2 regions of the Allobranchiibius huperziae genome follow, and region 2 is predicted to be linked to the other one. Evidence: riboswitches for the same ligand, from Rfam matches in the RefSeq annotation. Region 2 holds a riboswitch; the other holds the start of a gene.
What was found. Region 2 has a riboswitch for S-adenosylmethionine ahead of metX (homoserine O-acetyltransferase MetX). Riboswitches for the same ligand answer to the same signal wherever they lie in the genome.

Region 1: it holds a riboswitch for S-adenosylmethionine, as region 2 does, so the genes downstream of both, HNR15_RS11025 (aminotransferase class V-fold PLP-dependent enzyme) here and metX (homoserine O-acetyltransferase MetX) in region 2, are expected to answer to the same signal.

Annotation. Positions count from the first base shown of each region.
Region 1 covers NZ_JACCFW010000001.1:2,352,063-2,355,467, reverse strand. The annotation lists gene HNR15_RS11030 (endonuclease/exonuclease/phosphatase family protein) at 1-853, shown strand, start outside; gene HNR15_RS11025 (aminotransferase class V-fold PLP-dependent enzyme) at 879-2,315, opposite strand; SAM riboswitch class IV at 2,368-2,482, opposite strand; gene HNR15_RS11020 (SPFH domain-containing protein) at 2,650-3,405, shown strand, end outside.
Region 2 covers NZ_JACCFW010000001.1:2,231,828-2,235,232, reverse strand. The annotation lists gene HNR15_RS10515 (YkvA family protein) at 1-242, shown strand, start outside; gene HNR15_RS10510 (DUF4192 domain-containing protein) at 340-1,323, shown strand; SAM riboswitch class IV at 1,442-1,555, shown strand; gene metX (homoserine O-acetyltransferase MetX) at 1,600-2,790, shown strand; gene HNR15_RS10500 (universal stress protein) at 2,839-3,195, shown strand.

The DNA of each region.
Region 1 (3,405 bases), 120 kb from region 2:
GTCGATCTTCCCGCTCTTCGGCATCCTCGCGATAGCCGCGTTCGTCGCCGGCGTCGGCGTGACCGCCGTGGTCGGCCCGACGCGGCCCATGCTGATCGCCCTGGTGGGTCTGCTGCTCATCGCCGCGGTCCCTGTGGCGCTCGCGGTCCCGACCCTGGTGCCCCACACAGTGCACAGCCGGCCCGGCGACGAGGTGATCATGACCTCGAACATGGAGTTCGGTCAGGCGTCGGCGGCCCCCATCATGGCCGCGGTCCGGGCCCACCACGTCGACACGCTGGTGCTGGAGGAGGTCACACCGGATGCGCTCGAGCGTCTCGATGCTGCGGGTCTGCGCACCCTCCTGCCGCACCGGGTCGGTCGGACGCGCACCGACTTCCGCGGGACCGTGATCGCCAGCGCCCATCCGCTCACCGAGGAGAGCTCCTTCGTGCCGTACGACGGCGCGGGGATGCCGGTGGCGCGCGTGCAGACCCCGGAGGGCACCTACCTCCTGAGGGGCGTGCACACCTACGCCCCGCTGCCGAATCTCACGACCCGATGGCGCGCGGGTCTCGACGAGGTGCGTCGCTGGCGCGCCCGTCAGCCGATGGACATGCCGTTGGTGATCGCAGGCGACTTCAACGCCTCGACCGCGATGCCCGCCTTCCGCCGGGCCATCGCAGGGATGACCGACGCTCAACGGGCCACCGGCAGCGGCTGGGTCCGCACGTGGCCGAACGGGCGGTCGTTCCCGCCGTTCATCGCACTGGACCACATCCTGGTGCGCGACTTCGACGTCGTGGCCTCCGGGAGGGTCACGGTCGCCGATACCGACCACCGGGCCGTCTGGGCACGCGTCCGATTGCGCTAGGACGCCGGGGAGAGTCCGGGGCCCGTCACCAGGGGCAGGGGACGGACAGGTCGCGCGGGTCGTCGGCTGCGGTCCAGCCCGTGGACTCGTCGTAGGTGTAGTCCAGCGTGGGTCCGGCCTCCACCAGGCGGCGTACGCCGTCGACGAGGCGGCCCACGTGGTGGGCGCGGGTCGCGAGGCCGATGCTCGCCCGCACCGCGGTGGAGCCGTCGCCCAGGATGCTGTCGCACAGGAGGTGGGCGCAGAAGCGACCGTCGCGCACCGAGATGCCGTACTCGTCGGAGAGCACCAACGACACCAGCGCCGGGTCGTACCCGTCGACCGTGAAGGTCACCACACCCACGTTGGGGCGGTCCTCGCCGAGCACGCTGACCAGGCGGACGCCCGGGATGGAGCGCAGCCCGGTCCGCAACTGGTCGGCGAGGGCGGCCTCGTGGCGCTCGATCTCCTCGTGGTGGCGGCGCAGCGTCGCGCACGCAGCGGCGAGCGCGATGGCACCCACGGCGTTGGGCGTGCCGCCCTCGTGACGGGCCGCGCCGGAATGCCACGTGATGCGCTGATGACGCACGCGCGCCGTGGCGCCGCCTCCGGGCAGGTAGGGCGATGCGAGGTCCAGCCAGTCGCGTCGGCCGACGAGGACCCCGGCGCCGTAGGGCGCGTAGAGCTTGTGACCGGAGAACGCGACCCAGTCGGCGCCGAGGTCGGCGAGGTCGATCTCGCGGTGCGGCGCCAGCTGCGCGGCGTCGATGACCGTGCGCGCGCCGTACTCCTTGGCCGCGGCGATGAGTTCGCGCACCGGCCACACCTCACCGGTGACGTTGCACGCGCCGGTGATGACGACCAGCTTGCCGCGCGCGTCACTCGCGGCCAGCGCCGAGCGCAACAGCTGCACGGCGTCGGAGGCGCTGTTCGGGACCGCGAGGCGGGTGCAGTTGCGCCGCCCCCAGGGCAGCAGTGCGGCGTGGTGGGCCGACTCCCAGGCGAAGACCTGGGTGCCGCGGGGCACGCAGTGCGCCAGCAGGGCCAGGGCGTCGGTGGTGTTGCGGGTGAAGACGACCTCGTCGTCGGGGCGCGCTCCGACGAACTCGCCCACGGTCACCCGCGCCTGCTCGAACCAGCCGGTGGTCACCCGGCTCGGCAGGCCGGCGCCCCGGTGCACCGAGCCGTACGTCGGCAGTGCGGCATCGACGGCGTCGCGCACGCTGACCAGCGCCGGGGTGGTCGCCCCGTGGTCGAAGTTCGCGGCGTCCACAACAGTTCGGTGCACGGTGGGCACCCCGAGTTCGTGCGCCACGGTGAGCGGCAGGTGGGCCTGCACCTGGGGCACGCGGTGGGGCGGCAAGTCGCGGACGACGCGTAGCGCGGCGCGGGGCTCGCGGGGCTCGCGGGGTACGGCCGTGCCGTACTCGGTGCCGGAAGGGGTCTCGGTGTCGTGCTGGGTGTGTGTTGCCTGGACGGTCACGGGCAGCCTCTCGCCGTGGGACCAGCGGTCACCGGCAGCATGCCGATACGTCGGTCCGCGCTTGCCACGCGGCGGATGCGGCGTGGCCGGGTCGTCACTCGGAGCACCCCACCGCGGAGGAGGGTTGCCGCTCAGCTAGCCGAGGCTTGACGCTGAGACTCTTGACCTGCGACGAGGCTAACGGATGCGGTGTCCGGTCGTCATGTCGCGATCCGCATCGTGGACCGGTCGCACCGCGGAGGATGTGCTGCGGTCCTCTCATCTGCGCGAAGGGCTTCCGCCCGCCTGGTTTAAGTGCTATTAAAGTGATATCAGTTAAATCGAGGAGGACGTGATGTCACAGCAACTGCGGCCCGAGGATCCCGCGTCGGACAGTGCCGATCCGACCGTGCAACCGCCGTCGACGCGACCGGTGGGCCACGAGGGGCGGCGGGTCGATGTCGCCGAGCGACGTGCCTGGTCGGTCAACGGCTTCCTCGCGCTGGCGGTCGCGCTCGTCCTGGCGGCGGTGGCCGTCTGGAGCTTTGTCGCGGGGCTGCCGGCGGTCGGCGTGGTCCTGGCGGTGCTGACCGCGCTGGTCGCGACCCCGCTGGTCGTGATCCAGCCGGGTCAGACCAGGGTGGTGCAGTTCTTCGGCCGCTACATCGGGACGGCGCGGCACGCGGGCCTGACCTGGGTGCTGCCCCTCACCACCCGCCGCAACATCTCCGTGCGGGTGCGCAACTTCGAGACCAACGCCCTCAAGGTCAACGACGCGGACGGCAACCCGGTCGAGATCGCCGCCATCGTCGTGTGGCAGGTGGCCGACACGGCCAAGGCCACGTTCTCGGTCGAGTCGTACGGCGACTTCGTCCGGGTGCAGTCCGAGTCGGCCCTGCGGCACGTCGCGACGACGCATCCGTACGACAACCCCAGCGGCACGGGCACATCGCTGCGCGGCTCCACCGACGAGGTGTCCGAGCAGCTCGCCCACGAGGTCGCGGCGCGTATCGCGGTCGCCGGGTGCGAGGTGCGCGAGGTCCGGATCAGCCACCTCGCCTATGCCCAGGAGATCGCCCAGGCGATGCTGCAGCGGCAGCAGGCCGCCGCG
Region 2 (3,405 bases):
CGGTGGCCGCCAAGGAGTACACCGGATCCTCACCCGCCCGGGTCGCCGCGATGGTCGCCGCCGCCGCGTACATCGCCTCACCCGTCGACCTGATCCCGGAGAAGCTGGCACCGATCATGGGCCTGGCGGACGACGCCGTGGTCCTCGCCTGGCTCGCCAACGCGCTGGTGCACGACACCGACGACTTCCTGGCCTGGGAGGCGGCCCGCAAGCACACGGTGCGCGGGCGTCGTCTGCGCTGACCCGTCGGTCGTCCACATCCCCCGAGGCACCCAGGCGACATCCACACCCCCTGAGGGCGGACGTCCCGCGTGCGCCGCGCCGCACCACGGTGGGCGCATGCGCAGCACTCTGCACGGCCTCGGCGAACTGATCGCCTACCTGCCCTACGAGCTCGGCTTCCGGCCCACCGACTCCCTGGTCGTCGTCGGGCTCGCCGACCAACGGATCCGGGTGGTCGCCCGCCTGGACCTGCGGGAGGAGGACGACCTCCTGCCCGGGACCGGTCGTATCGGGCAGGTCTTCGCCCGGGCCGGGGTGCGAAGCGCGCTGTGCTGCGCCTTCGTGGACACCCCTCCCGTGCCGCAGGATGCGCCGACCCGACTGCTCGACGTTGCCTGCGACGTGCTCCGGGCCTACGACGTCGACGCGGCGCACCTGTTGGTGACCCGGGACGGCGGATGGTGGGCCCACCGGTGCGGCTGCGGGGGCTGCCCGAGACGTCCCGCCGCGCTGCCGGACCCGGACCGGGTCGATGCGGTCTTCGAGTCGGTGCTGGACGGGATCGCGCCGCACGCCTCGCGTGCCGACCTGCGCGCGTCGTTGAACCAGTGCCGCACGGAGGTCGCGCAGGCGGTCGGCGCCGCGCCCGTCGTTGATCGGCCGATGCGCCCGGCTGCCCTCACCGCCGCGATGTGGGAGATCCTGCACGGCTCGGCACCGATCCATGAGATGCCGGTCCCCATGCTGGCCTCCTTGAGCCGCGCGATCGCCGACCCGGCCGTGCGGGACGAGGTCTTCGGCTGGGTGGCGCCCGGCCTGCCGGGCCCGACGCCCTCGACGCCTGCGCTGTCCCCCTACGTGGCGGGGGCTCTCGATCCCCGCGCCGTTCGGGCGAGGCTCGTGCAGTGGCTGCACTGCCTCCCGGAGTGGATGCGTCCTCCGGTGCTGACCTTCATCGCCGGTTCGGCGTGGAGCAGCGGCTCCGGAGCGCTCGCGGCCGTCGCGGTGGAGCAGGCCCTGCGGATCGACCCGGGATACCGGCTCGCGCGGCTGCTGGGCAGGGCGGTGGAGCTCGGCGCCCGTCCCCGCCGGTGCGCCTGACTCCGCCCGGGTGGGTGTCGGCGGTGCGGTCACTTTCCTGCGCCCGCGTGCGTCGCCCGCCCGCACCGGTGTGCTGGAGCCGAAGTCGGGCACGAAGTCCCGCTGCTACGGTGGTCGACGTCAAGAGTCCCAGTGCCAAGCCCCGGCTGACTGGGCGGCAACCCTCCACCGCGGTGGGGTGCCCCGGGTGAGGACAAGGCCGATGTCGACATGGCACCGGCAAGCGCGGGGTCAGCCATCCCTCCAGGCACCGGCCCCCTGAGCCGGAAGTCGCCGATGACTGTGACGCAACAACGCCACCGACCGACCCCGGAGCGCGACGCTGCGCGCCCGGCCGACCGGTGGGTGCGCCCGCCCGTCGGCACCAACCCCGCATCTCGAGCCCTTCTGCTGCCCGAGATCACTCTGGAGAGCGGTGTGCCGCTGCCCCGGGTGACCGTGACGTTCCAGACCTGGGGGACCCTCAACGCGAACGCCGACAACGCCGTCCTGGTCGAGCACGCACTCACCGGCGACTCCCACGTCGTGGGCCCGGCCGGGCCCGGGCAGCCCACCGCCGGCTGGTGGCCCGGGCTCATCGGGCCGGGTGCGCCGCTGGACACCCGCGAGCTGTTCGTGGTCGCCAGCAACGTGCTCGGCGGCTGTCGCGGCACGACAGGTCCGGGATCATCGGATCCGGCGGGTCACCCGTGGGGCTCGAGGTTCCCGGCGACGACCGTGCGGGACCAGGTCGCCGTGGAAGCACGGCTCGCCGACGCGCTCGGCATCGACCGCTGGCGGCTGGTGCTCGGCGGGTCGATGGGCGGGATGCGCGCACTGGAATGGGTGGCGGGTCACCCCGACCGGGTCGACGGTGCGCTCATCATCGCCAGCACCGCCCGCGCCACGGCCGACCAGATCGCCTGGGGCCAGGCGCAGGCACTCGCGATCACCTCCGACCCGGACTACCTCGGCGGCGACTACTACGGTCACGGACCGGGCCCCCGGCAAGGGCTGGGCCTCGCCCGCCGGATCGCGCACACGACGTACCGCAGCGCCGCCGAGCTGGACACCAGGTTCGGGCGCGACCCGCAGGGCGCCGAGGACCCGATGAGCGACGGCCGGTTCGCCGTCGAGAGCTATCTGGACCATCAGGCCGCCAAACTGACCGCCCGCTTCGACGCCGGGTCCTACCTGCAACTTTCCCGGGCGATGGCGACGCATGACGTGACCCGCGGGCGCGGCTCGCTCGCGCACGTGCTCGGGGCGTACGACGGAATGTTGCGCACGGTCGCCGTCGACTCCGACCGGCTCTTCCCGGTGGAGTTGTCGCAGGAGATCGTCGACGCCCACGGGCGAGGCGGGGTGCACGTGATGTCGTCCTCCCACGGGCACGACGGCTTCCTGATCGAGACCGACGCCATCGCCGCAGCGGTGGCTGAGGCGGTGGATGCCGTCCGCGGGGTGCGACCCCGCGAGGTCGGGTAGCGTCGGCCGCAGACGTCGAGCCCGCCCCGCCGGTCCAAGGAGGCAACGATGAGCGTCGTGGTCAGTTACCTGCCGAGCCCGGAGGGGGAGGCGGCGATCACCCGCGCGGCCGACGAGGCGCGCGACGGCGGCGGCCCGCTCATCGTCGTCCCGTCGCGGGGGCGTCGGGATGAGCTCAACGCGGCGCTGGAGCGGATCCGGGCGGACGGGGTGCAGGCGGAGGTCGCGGACCCGGACGGCGATGACATCACCGACTTCCTGCTCGATCTGGTGCGGTCCCGGTCCGCTCGACTGCTGGTCATCGGCCTACGACGGCGCAGCGCGGTCGGTAAACTCATCCTCGGCTCGCACGCGCAACGGATCCTGCTGGACGCCGACTGTCCGGTGCTCGCGGTCAAGCCCTGAGTGGCCCGATCGGCCGGTGGACGGAGCACGGCCGAAGTCGTTTTATAATGGTAAGCAGAGGCTGTCGCCGACCTGGGCGGACGAGCTTCACGATCCCCAAACTTCGATGCCGCCCTGAGCGGTCGGTGTCGCGCGCGCTCATCGCGCCGATGCTGTTGTTTCGAAAGGTAGTTGGTGACCACCCGTGGCCAAAGTCAACACTGCGTCCAA